Regions from separate parts of the Roseobacter sp. OBYS 0001 genome, predicted to be linked through region 1. Evidence: riboswitches for the same ligand, from Rfam matches in the RefSeq annotation. Region 1 holds a riboswitch; each other region holds the start of a gene.
The links. Region 1 has a riboswitch for cobalamin ahead of K5Q35_RS06060 (energy-coupling factor ABC transporter permease). Riboswitches for the same ligand answer to the same signal wherever they lie in the genome.
Positions count from the first base shown of each region.

Region 2: linked by a shared signal. The riboswitch ahead of K5Q35_RS14100 (DUF1636 domain-containing protein) and the one ahead of K5Q35_RS06060 (energy-coupling factor ABC transporter permease) in region 1 are both predicted to bind cobalamin.
Region 3: linked by a shared signal. The riboswitch ahead of K5Q35_RS14790 (DUF1636 domain-containing protein) and the one ahead of K5Q35_RS06060 (energy-coupling factor ABC transporter permease) in region 1 are both predicted to bind cobalamin.

Region 1 is NZ_BPES01000002.1:112,656-116,809, reverse strand. Features, by position in the region: gene K5Q35_RS06075 (FAD-dependent oxidoreductase) at 1-17, opposite strand, end outside; gene K5Q35_RS06070 (cupin domain-containing protein) at 14-691, opposite strand; gene K5Q35_RS06065 (NUDIX hydrolase) at 915-1,457, shown strand; gene K5Q35_RS06060 (energy-coupling factor ABC transporter permease) at 1,527-2,207, opposite strand; cobalamin riboswitch at 2,258-2,410, opposite strand; gene K5Q35_RS06055 (ABC transporter substrate-binding protein) at 2,695-3,831, shown strand; gene K5Q35_RS06050 (branched-chain amino acid ABC transporter permease) at 3,883-4,154, shown strand, end outside.
Region 2 is NZ_BPES01000006.1:182,438-186,591, reverse strand. Features, by position in the region: gene cobN (cobaltochelatase subunit CobN) at 1-215, opposite strand, end outside; gene cobW (cobalamin biosynthesis protein CobW) at 222-1,277, opposite strand; gene K5Q35_RS14100 (DUF1636 domain-containing protein) at 1,270-1,647, opposite strand; cobalamin riboswitch at 1,737-1,933, opposite strand; gene K5Q35_RS14095 (acetate/propionate family kinase) at 2,232-3,383, shown strand; gene cls (cardiolipin synthase) at 3,409-4,154, opposite strand, start outside.
Region 3 is NZ_BPES01000007.1:107,130-111,283, forward strand. Features, by position in the region: gene K5Q35_RS14780 (HlyD family secretion protein) at 1-954, opposite strand, end outside; gene K5Q35_RS14785 (hypothetical protein) at 947-1,372, opposite strand; cobalamin riboswitch at 1,532-1,752, shown strand; gene K5Q35_RS14790 (DUF1636 domain-containing protein) at 1,856-2,260, shown strand; gene K5Q35_RS14795 (ABC transporter ATP-binding protein) at 2,257-3,039, shown strand; gene K5Q35_RS14800 (ABC transporter substrate-binding protein) at 3,052-3,993, shown strand; gene K5Q35_RS14805 (FecCD family ABC transporter permease) at 4,053-4,154, shown strand, end outside.

The sequences.
Region 1 (4,154 bases):
CGATGCCGAGGTGTCACGGGGCCGGGGGCTTTGCGTGTTGGATGTGGCGCAGTTTGGCCCAGAGGCGCACGCCTTTCGGGCCCGCTGTGGCGTTCAGGGTACTTGCGCAGGGCAGGCGCAGCCATGATCCCTGTTGCAACTGATCGCCGCCCTCGGTCATGCTGCCCTCCAGCACCAGAAACTCGCCACCATCCGGCAAGTCCATCGAAACTGCAGTGCCTGCGGCCCATTTTTCTGCGCGCACCGTTTCCTGATCGTCGTGGAACAGGGTCATGACGCCCACCCCCGCGCGGGTCGCATCGGGGATAAATTCCATTTTGTTCATGTCGACGACGACATGGGTGCGATCGTCCGGCTGGAATTGCCATAGTTTCACAAAGATCGTGCAGCCTGCGTCGGAATGAGGGGAGTGGGCCGATGTCGGCGGGTTGCGCACGTAAGACCCCGCCGGGAAATCGCCGTGCTCGTCGGAAAACACCCCGTCCAGGACAATGAATTCTTCGCCGCCGGTATGGGTATGTTCCGAAAAGCGGCTGTTGGGCGCGTACCGCACGATTGTCGTGGCGCGCGCGACCTCACCCCCGATCCGGTCCAGCATTCGCCGGTCAACACCGGGCATCGGAGAGGGGTGCCACTCAACCTTGTTGGAATGAACAACAACACGTTGCGAAAAGTCAGCATGCAAATCCATGGATGGCTCCGGGTCAGGTGTGATCAGACTTTGCCTACCATGAGGCGGTGAAATTGCAATTGGCGATCACGCTATCGTTTGACGTTGCATGTGGGCTGCCGCGTCGGGCAGGATCAAATCGCGGGTGTGATCTATTGGAAAGACCTGAGTGTGCCGGATTTCAAATCACTGCCCGCAGGGCCGGTTCAAGATATGGCATATGCACCTGAAGGGGAGTGTTGCGATGAGTGATATAAAAAGGCAGTCACGCCGCACCGTTTATGAAAACAGATGGATGAAAGTCCATGAAGATGTGGTGACTTTCCCTGATGGATCAAACGGGATTTACGGCGTCGTTGACAAGGATGACTTTGTCCTGATTGTCCCGCAGCATGCAGATGGGCGGTTTCAGCTGGTGCAGCAGTTTCGCTATCCGGTGGGCGGGCGTTATTGGGAATTTCCGCAAGGGTCATGGGAAACCAAGCCGGGCACGGACCCGGAAAAGGTCGCCCTTGCCGAGTTGGAGGAGGAGACTGGTTATCTTGCACACTCCCTCACGAGATTGGGGCATCTTTTCGAAGCATGTGGGTTTTCAAATCAGGGATTTCACGCGTTTCTGGCAACTGGGCTGCAAGAGGGGCGCGTAAATCGCGACAAAGAAGAACAGGATATGCAGACCGCGTCGTTCAGTCTTGAGGCGATACATGACATGATCCGCGCTGGGCAGATCAAGGATGCCCCAACCATCGCGGCACTTGGGTTGCTGGCCATTTCTGAACATGGATAGAAACCGTGCAACAGGTCAGTGCAGAGAAGGGACCGCGGCGCGCCGTTGCGCCACGGTCCAAAGGCATTGTTATGTGGCCGCGTTATGCAGACGGTGCGTAAAGATACCCCGGTCGGTCATTGCGCGCAGGCCCTTGGCACCGGCAAGCGCTGCCAGATCGGCCAAGGGTTCGATCAGGATGACCAGCAGATAGGCCACGCCAAAGCTTGTCACCGCCGAGAGGTTGTCGGCCCCGACGCCTTGCCCGTAGATCGCCCAGAAGGCCACCCAGGCGACAACGCCGCCCTGATAGACAGCCGACATTTTCAGCACATCCATATAGCGCAGATCGACATAGGCCGTTGTCTGTGGAATGACCCGTTTGGCCAGCGCGTCCACCGCAAACAGTGGGAACAGCAGCGTCGAGACATTGACGAAATACATCGGCACATCGGAAGGTGCGAAAAACAATCCTTGGATCGCCAGACCGCCCGCCAGGCCAAGCGCGGCGGGACCGGACCCAAGCAGCAGAAACAGCGTCGTGCCCAGAATGATGTGCACTTCCGAGATACCGACCGCGAAATGCGGAAAGATCTCAAAGAAGATAAACACCCCGATCGCGGCAATCACGGAGCGCAGGGCAAAGGAGACCACCGAATGGGTCTTAAGATCATCATTGATCAGTTTGAGGGAATAGCCCGCAGCAGCAGCCGCCGTCCCATAGGCCAGTACCATTTTTGCGCCGTCCATGACGCCCGGTTCGATATGCATGTTTACTTCCTTTCGCGTCCACCCGACGCATTTATATGGCCGGAATGTTCCGGCAGTTGCAGAATGATGGTTGGTATCCTGACTTGCAGCTTTTGGCGCTCTGGCCGTTTTCGCTGCTTACAGTTGCGGGGGCAGTCCGGGTCTTGCACCCGGTTCCCAATTAAGGCCCGTTCTCAGAGGCCGCCATCCCTGCAATCTTTACGCGAATAGAAACGCAAGACAAGCCTGTGTGCGACCTTTGAATATCTGGATATGACGTGTTCTTGGGAAACGTGTGTGCATGGCAGGATGGGGTCGGTGCACGCAGTTTCATCTCACGTTCGCAGTCGTGCGCGCAGTTTTTGGCCAATTCTGTCCTGCGGTGGCTGGCAAATCCCTGTTGTTTCTGCTCAAGTCTTGCGGGATATGAACAATCGACGCAGTTGCAGGGGTGGATGCGATGCGTCAGACGACCAAAAACCACCCGGGAAAAACAGGGGAAATCAAGATGAAGGTGAAATCACTCATTCTGTCTGCGGCATTGGCTGCAATGGCAGGCAGCGTATCGGCAGAAGGCGTCAAGGTCGGCATGATCACGACCCTTTCGGGGGGCGGCGCCGGGCTTGGTATCGACGTGCGCGACGGCTTCATGCTCGCGGTGAAACAGTCGGGCCGTGACGACATCGAGGTCGTGATCGAAGACGATCAGCGCAAACCCGATATCGCCGTGCAACTGGCCGACAAGATGATCCAGTCCGAGAAGGTCGATGTAATGACCGGTATCATCTGGTCGAACCTCGCCATGGCCGTCGTCCCGGCGACTGTCGCACAGGGCAAGTTTTACCTGTCGCCCAATGCGGGTCCATCCGCACTGGCGGGTAAGGGATGCCATCCGAACTATTTCAACGTCGCGTGGCAAAACGATAACCTGCACGAGGCCGCTGGTGCCTATGCCACTTCTGCGGGCTATTCCAACAGCTTTATCCTCGCTCCAAACTATCCCGCCGGTCAGGATGCGCTGACGGGCTACAAGCGGACCTTTGGCGGTGAATTGGCTGGGGAGTTGTTCACCAAACTGGGTCAAACCGATTACGCCGCCGAGATTGCGCAAATCCGCGCGTCCGGGGCGGATTCCGTGTTCTTTTTCCTGCCCGGTGGCATGGGGATTTCATTCCTCAAGCAATATGCCGACAGTGGCATTGATATCCCTGTGGTTGGTCCTGCGTTTTCCTTTGATCAGGGCATCCTGCAGGCCGTTGGTGATGCAGCCCTTGGTGTGGTGAACACATCGCAGTGGAGCAAGGACATCGACAACCCGACCAATGCCGCCTTTGTCGAGACATTTCAGGCGGAATACGGGCGTTTGCCGTCACTCTATGCCAGCCAAGGGTTTGACACGGCAAACCTGCTGATCTCTGCGCTCGCAACGGCCAGCCCTGCGGATGCGGATGCCTTCCGCGCAGCACTCAAGGCGGCGGACTTCGACAGCACACGCGGTGACTTTGCCTTTGGGCCCAACCACCACCCCATTCAGGATATCTATGCCCGCGAGGTCATCAAGGAAGGCGATGTCTTTACCAACAAGATCATCGGCGTCGCCCTTGAAGACCATGCAGATGCCTATGCGGCTGAGTGCAAGATGTAAGCAACGCCTTGGTCCGGGTGTGACCTTGCACCCGGACCGGTATAAATAACCATGTCCACAATTCTGATCATTGAACAGGTCCTGAACGGTCTGCAATTCGGCGTAATGCTGTTTTTGATGGCGGCTGGCCTGACGCTGATCTTTGGCGTTATGGGGCTGATCAACCTTGCGCACGGATCGCTCTATATGATCGGGGCTTTTGCGGCGGCGGCTGTGGCCGGGCTGACGGGGTCGTTCCTGCTTGCACTGATCGCCGCGATGGCCGCTGCTGCGATGGCGGGCGTCTTGATCGAAACCGTTGTCATCCGCAGGCTTTACGCCAC
Region 2 (4,154 bases), on a different contig from region 1:
TCGACCGACAGCGGGTGTTTCAGCGCCGTGATATTGGCCAGTCGCAAGCCGGGCAGCCGGCCCTCGGGCCCGCCCCCCTTGCGCCACGCCTCCGCCAAAGCACCGAGGTCTGAATCAGACAGGCTGAGCACAACCAGATCGGCGGGCGTCTGCCCCAGATCGGTTGGCGTTTCCGTCTCTTCCAGACCATGGCTTTCGCGAAAGACGACATGCATGGCAGGTTACTCGGCAGCCGCAGGGACAGGGACCAACACGGATTGCACCGCCTCATAGCTCACGTCATCATGTTCAGCGATCACGACCAACCGGCCCCGGCGCGGTTCATTCTCCGCCCAAGGGCGGTCAAACTGATGGCGCACGCGCGCGCCCACCGCCTGCACCAAGAGCCGCATAGGTTTACCGACAACGGAGGCATAGCCTTTGACGCGCAGGATATTCTGCTCCTTGGCCAGGACCTCGATGCGGGCAACCAGTTCGGCCGGATCGGACACTTCGGGAATCTCCACCACGATGGATTCAAAATCGTCATGTTCGTGATCATCATGCCCATCATGATGCGAGGGGCGCGCGTCCATATCGTCTTCGGCGGCGGCCTCCAGCCCCAGAATGACGCGCGGATCAATCAGCCCTTCAGCAACCTCAATCACCGGGATCGGGCGCGGGCTGCGCGCGGCGATTTCCTCTTTGGCTTTGGCCACGCCTTCGGCACCGGCCAGATCGGGCTTGGTCAGCAGGATAATATCCGCGCAGGAAATCTGGTCTTCAAAGACCTCGGACAAGGGCGTGTCATGATCAAGGCTTTCATCCGCAAGGCGCTGCGCGTCCACCGCCGCCACATTCGACGCAAAGCGGCCCGCGGCCACAGCCTCGGCATCGGCCAGCGCAATGACGCCATCCACCGTGATTTTCGAACGGATATCCGGCCAGTCAAACGCCTTGAGCAGCGGTTTCGGCAGGGCAAGGCCAGAGGTTTCAATCACGATGTGCTCCGGACGCGGCTCCAACGCCATGAGCGCTTCGATGGTCGGGATGAAATCATCCGCGACTGTGCAGCAGATGCAGCCGTTCGCAAGTTCCATGATGTTTTCTGCCGGGCAATCCGGGATCGCACAGCCTTTGAGGATTTCACCATCCACGCCCACATCGCCAAATTCATTCACCACAACCGCCAGACGTTTGCCGCCGGGGTTCTGAATGAGGTGCGAAATCAGCGTGGTTTTCCCGGAGCCGAGAAACCCGGTGATCACCGTGACGGGAAGTTTTGCAAGATCAGCCATTGTTGTCCTCCAGCGGCGGTATGCGCGCGATACAGTTACGTTTGAAATGTTCCGGGCGGGTGCGCCACGGGATCAGACCATCACTGGTCTCATGATAAAGGGCGGCCCCCTCTATCAGCGTGTCCAGATGCGACGCCTCATGCAGGTTTCCGTACAGATAGGTCCATTTGGCCCCGCCCCCCCGCAGCGCGACGGAACACCCGGAATCGCAGTTTTGCAAACATTCCACCGCCCGCAGTTCCAGCCCCTCGGGCAGACCGCGCGATTGCAATTCATCAAACAAGCGCTGGCCCGGACGTTCGCCGTCGTCGGTGACGTCGGTGCCGCGTTTGCATTTGATGCACACCAGTATCTCTGTGCGCTCACCCATGGGGGCGGCCAGTGCAGGTTACATCATTGTCCGTTAAAACAGCATGTGCCGTCATCATATCATTCCTTTCCGGAGCACCCCGCCCGGTCTTATGTTGCGTTTGTGATGGCAGGTCTCCTGGCTCGCGGGTCACCGCGCCTCTTTTGCCTTCCCAACCCGTCTTTCGGTCAGTGGCGTGCGACAGAGGCACTCTTCGCTTACAGTTGCGGGGGCAGCCACGGCATTTCACCGCGTTCCCTTTTATGTCCCGGCCTGAACCGGAACAACCATCGTGCCCTGCATTTTCCAGCGATGGCGTGGGAAGTCAATGGCGCACCGCCTTGTCCGGCGATTATCGCTTTCTGATTGGCCAACTGGCGGTAGAGTACGCGTGTTTCACCACGCCACAGGGTGCCGCCAGATACCCGCGTGACAGCGGATAACGAGGCTGCAACTATAACCATCAGAAAACACGCCGGTGTTCAGACCGCCGGCCCCACATTCGGAGGCCATGTGCCAAACACACTGACAAGCCGCGCGGATCGGATGCACATGCGCGTTTCGTATCGCGCAATCGTCGCTTTGTTCCGCCGGGTCGCCGCCACATGAGCGGTATCCTCACATTAAACACCGGCTCGTCATCGCTGAAATTCGGGCTTTACCGGGATGCGCCGGAACCCCAGATGCTGCTCTACGGTCAAGTCGATGAAATTGGCGACAACGCACGATTGATCCTGAACACCAGCGGGGAAAAAACCAAACAGAAGGTATCGGCCCCCACGCCCGCTGCCGCGCTGGATCATGTTATCAAGGCGCTGGCACCGCATATAACCGGGTTGCCCATCCACGGGGTGGGCCACAGGATTGTGCATGGCGGCACGGATTTTACGAAACCCACGCTGCTGACCGGCGATGTAATGGCGGCGCTTGCCCGGTTCAACCCGCTCGCACCGCTCCATCAGCCCCATAACCTGGCCGGGGTTGAAGCGGCGCGCGCGGCCTTTCCGGATTCTGTTCAGATCGGGTGTTTTGACACGGCGTTTCACCGGGGCCATCCGTGGGTCAATGACACCTTTGCCCTGCCGCGCGCCTTTTATGACGAAGGTGTGCGGCGCTACGGGTTTCACGGGGTCAGCTATGAATACATCACTGGGGTCATCAAAACCACCTACCCCGACCTGCACAAAGGGCGGCTGGTGATTGCGCATCTGGGCAACGGGGCGTCTATGTGTGCGATTACCAACGGAAAAAGCGTCGGGTCCACCATGGGATTTTCGGCATTGGATGGTTTGCCCATGGGCACCCGCTGCGGCCAGATCGACCCCGGTGTGGTGCTGTATCTGCTCACGCAAAAGGGCATGGCCCCCCTTGAAGTGATGGAAATGCTCTATTCCAAAAGCGGGCTGTTGGGCCTGTCGGGGATCACCAGCGATATGCGCGAACTTCTGGCCTCGGATGATCCGCAGGCGCGCGAAGCAATCGACTACTACGTATTCCGCGCCCGGCGCGAAATCGGGGCGCTGACGGCGGTGCTGGGGGGGATTGATGCGCTGATCTTCTGCGGGGGCATCGGTGAAAACGCAGCCCCTATCCGCAGCCGCATCGTTGAGGGGCTGGAGTACCTGAACATTACGGTTGACCCGAAGCAAAACCAGCGCAATGCGCGCGATATCGGCACGGGATCAACACGCGTGATGGTCATCCCGACGGATGAGGAACGCATCATCGCGCGCGCGGTTCATGCGGCAATATCATAGGGCATGACGCCTTGGGCCGGATCAATCACAACACGGGGCCGATGGTGGCGATGACATTGTGCCAGATGCGTTCGTGTCGGGGCCATCCGCGCACCGCTTCAAGCAGCACAGGATCGGATTGCGCGATATACCCGGCCTGCCTGTCACAGACCGCTTGCGTGATGCGGGCGTCCTGCAAAAGCACGTTGTTTTCATAGTTCAGATCGAAACTGCGCAAATCCAGATTGGAGGAGCCGATCAGCGTCACTTTATCGTCTATTGTCAGCGTCTTGGCATGGAGCAGCCCCGCTTTGAACTCGTGGATATGACACCCGGATGACAGCAGCCTGCGATAATAGCTGCGGCTGGCGGCGGCGACAATCCAGCTGTCATTCTTTTGCGGAAAGATCAGCGTTACACGCACGCCGCGATGGGCCGCCGCACAGAGCGCATCCAAAACCGTCGCATCCGGCACGAAATAAGGTGTGGTCAGCGTTATCGTGCTCTGCGCGCAGTTGAAAAGGCTGGAAAACAACTGCGGTGTTGCGCCGTTGCGTTCTGTCGGGCCATCCCCGATTGCATGGGCCGGGAAGCCGGGGGAACGACACTCGACCTTCAAGGCACCGGGATCGAATGCTTCGCCGGTGGCCTGCATCCAATCGCTGATGAACAGCAATTGGTTCTGCGCAACCACGGGCCCCTGAAAGCGCAGCATGATGTCCACCCATGGCCCAAACCGGGCCTTTGGCAGAAACTCCGGATCGGCACAGTTGCGGCTGCCACAATAGGTGA
Region 3 (4,154 bases), on a different contig from region 1:
GCTGGGTCGGACCTGCCCGGACGGGATCACATCCTGAACCGCCACGACCACCATCGGAATGACGGTGAAGGGCTTGGTCATGCAACCGATTTCACCAATCATACCCGGCTTGATGACCTGCGCGGCCATTTGGTTGAAACCTGCCTGAAAGCGGCTTCGCCCAGACGTCACGGGCACCAGCACGCCTGCCGGTCGCAGGACCGGGCTGATATAGTCGCCAACCTGCAGGCTGAGTTGCTCAACCCGACCGGTCACACCCGCATAGACCACGGTTTTTTCCAGTTCGGCGTTGGCCGCATCAAACTGTGCCAGCGCGTTGTCTTTCTGCGCCGGTATCAGGGAATCGATCCGTTCCTGCGTCTCGGCCTGTTGCGCGATGGCGGCATCACGCTGCGCTGAGCGTTGCGCGACAAGGTTTTCAAAGCGGTCGATTTCAGCAAGGCGCACGGCGGTCGAACCCTGATCGCGCAGGGTCACATTGCGCTCTAATTCCTCTTCCGCCTGCCTCAGGGCCGCGGTGGCCCCGGCGATGGATGCAATCGCTTCGGTCAAATCGGTTTGCGCCACTTTCAAGGACGCATCAGCCTCAGCAATCATTGCCTTTGCGGCTTCGACCTGTGCGCGTTGCGAGTGGTCTTCCAACCGGAATATCGGCTGGCCGAGGTTCACCAATTCGTTGTTCTTGACGTAGATTTCCAATACCCGGCCCCCGGCCTGCGGCAATATCGTGACGGTGCGAAAATAGGACACAACGGAATTTGTGGCCGGGTGAAAATAAAACAGCGTCGTAATCACGGTGAGTGCCATGATCGCGCATCCGGTTATGCCCCACCTGAGTTCATACCAGACACTGAAGAGGTTGATTTCGATGCCTATTCTCTTGCCCTGCCGGAACCGGCGGTAAAGATAATCAGGCAAGATCGTGAACAGCGCGCAGATCAGTGTCTCAAGCATCAGAGGTTTCTTTCGGGGTCGGCGTCACCGGCGTTTCGCTGTTTTGGGATGTTTGCGCGTTGGGCGCCGCATCGCGCGACCCGTTTCGATCAATCGCATCGGCAATGGCGCGCAGCGGGCTGCTGAAATCGGGAAACTGGAAACCGGCCACAAGGATCGCGGCCACCCAGAACAGCCCGTTATGCGTAAACAGGGCAAGCAAGGACAAGATGCCAACCAGTTGGAACTGCGGGTGGTTCGATTTATGCGCCAGCTTTTCCGGTATCGCATGCAGCGTGAAATAGGCCACACCGATCAGGATTACGACACCGACCGTAAAAATGACCATGAAAGTAAAAAGGTAATCACTGCCGTCAGCCGCCGCTACATATTTGGGAATATGCCCGGTCGCCATGGGGTGAAGCGTTGCAGGTTCCATGCGTTCTCCAAAGTGGTACCACAGACGCAGACCACTTCGGGCCCAAGATACCAGAACCTACATAGCGAGAAATCTGCTGGCATTGCAATGCCGCGTCTCGGGTTGCCCGCACGACACGGTAACCCGCACAGAGTTTAGCTTGACGCGGGTCGGAATCTCGGGGAAGGGTTGGGAGATGGTGTTCGGCAAGTCAAAAGCAAACCGGACTGAAAAGGGAATACGGTGCGGCGTTCTTAGCAGACGCCAAATCCGTGACTGCCCCCGCAACTGTAAGCGGCGAGCGACCCCGATGATCACCACTGGATGCATCTGCATCCGGGAAGGATCGGGCAAGCTGCGACCCGCGAGTCAGGAGACCTGCCATCATTGATGTAACTTCAACCCGGGCGGGGTGTCCGGACAGGAGGTCATGATGGATTTACGGGCCAACCCGTTGAAAAGTACATGTCCCAAAGTGCACCCTGCGCAATCGCGGAGGGCGACATGGGAACACCGACACATAGAATAACAATCTGCACATCCTGCCGACATAAAGCCACCGACTGTAAACCGGGCTATGAGCTGATTGCCAGACTGCGCGCGGCGATTGCTGCTGCGGGTGACAGCGTCACCGAAGAGTTCGAGATTTCCGGCGTTGCCTGTATGGCAGGCTGTGATCGCCCCTGCACGGTTGCCTATCATGGGACGCGCAAGGCGACCTATCTTTTTGGCGACATAGAGCCGGAGACGGATATCGCTGATCTGGTCCGTTTTGCACGTGATTACGCACTGCTGGAGGACGGGTGGTGTTCGTCGGTTGATCGTCCTGGCAAATTACGTAAATCCACGCTTGCGCGTGTGCCTGCGGCCATCATTGCGCTGGAAGACAGCGATGTGCGTGTCTCATGAACGCCACGGACCTCGTCGCAGAGAACATCAGTTGGGCGCCGCGCCGCAAAGAGCCGCTCTTGCTGCAACCGACCAGTTTTCGCGCCGCACCCGGCAGCGTGATGGGCGTTGTCGGCCCAAATGGGGCGGGTAAATCCACGCTGTTGCGTCTGCTCTACCGGTATCAGGCGCCGCTGAGTGGCCAAATCAGGATCGGTGGAGACGACATCTGGTCGATCCCACCGCGCGCCGCTGCGCGAAAGGTTGCGGCGGTTTTGCAGGAACAGCCGTCGTCCTTTGGACTGACAGTGCGCGAAATCGTGACGCTGGGTCGCGCACCGCACCGCCTTGGTTTTGCCACCGCAGGCGCAAAAGATGCGCAGATCGTTGAGGCCGCACTTGATACGCTGAACCTGAGCGATTTGGCAGATCGGGACCTCGCCAACCTGTCGGGCGGTGAACGCCAGCGGGTCATGGTGGCCCGCGCCCTAGCGCAAGAGCCTCAGGTGCTGGTGCTGGATGAGCCGACCAACCATCTGGACATCCGCCATCAGCTTGAGGTGCTCGCCCTCATTCGCGCGCTGGATGTGACGATCATCGTCTCTCTGCACGATTTGAATGTCGCGGCGGATGTCTGTGATACCATTCTGCTGCTCGAAAACGGACATACGCGTGGCGTGGGGCCGCCTGATGCGGTGCTCACTGCGCATAGTGTTTCGAACGTATTTGCGGTTGAGGCGCGCGCAGAACAGCTTAGTCCGAGCAAGACCAAACACTTATCCTTCCACCTTCCGCATTAAGGCAAGCACACGATGAAGCCGACACGTATACTTTCTTCCCTGTTTATGATCCTGATGGGCACCGGCGCGCTGGCGCAGACAACGGTGCAAAGCTGCAATCGAACCGTCACCTTCGACGCGCCGCCGAAGGCTGCGATTTCCAACGACGTCAACCTGACCGAGATGATGCTGGTCCTTGGGCTGGCGGACCGGATGGTGGGTTATACGGGTATCTCCGGCTGGAAAACGCTGGATGCGGAAATGACGGCGGGTGTCGAAGCCCTGCCCGAATTATCCGCCAAATACCCCAGCAAGGAAGTGCTGATCGGGGCGGATGCTGATTTCTTCTTTGCAGGTTGGAACTACGGCATGAAAGTGGGCGGTGAAGTGACGCCCGAAACGTTGGAGCCCTTTGGCATCAAGGTCTACGAGCTTACCGAAAGCTGCATTCACATCGGTGAGAAAGCCGCCGTCAGCATGGAAGATATGTATGCCGATCTGCTGAACCTCGGCGCGATCTTTGATGTATCCGAAAAGGCGGAGGCACTGGTGGCAGGCTACCGCGCGGAACTGGACAGCTTCACCGCGTCATTGTCGCCCCTCAGCACCCCGCCGCGCGTATTTGTCTATGACAGCGGCGAAGACGTGCCCTTTACCGCCGGGCGCTATGCGATGCCGAATGCGCTGATCGAGGCTGCCGGTGGGGTCAATATCATGAACGGTCTGGAGAAAAGCTGGGCGGCGGTTGGATGGGAAACCGTTGTCGAGCGCAACCCCGAAGTGATCGTTATCGTCAACTACGGCGATGTCACGGCGGCGCAAAAACGCGCGTTCATGATGTCCAATCCTGCTTTTGCACAGCTTGATGCGGTCAGGAACGACCGTTTCGTAACGCTGGAATATGTCGAGGCGACACCGGGTCCACGCAACATCGCCGCCGTCAAAACGCTTGCTGCGGCTTTACGGGCGGAGTGAACCCTATGGCAAAGACCGCAGCAGCACGATCCGGGCAATCTGCGGTCTATCCTGTCGCAATGATGTGCGGTTGGATCCTTTTGCTGCTATCGCTGACGATGGCGGTCAGCATTGGCGCTGTTTCGATCCCCTTTTCGACAGTCTGGGGGGTGGTGGTGAAT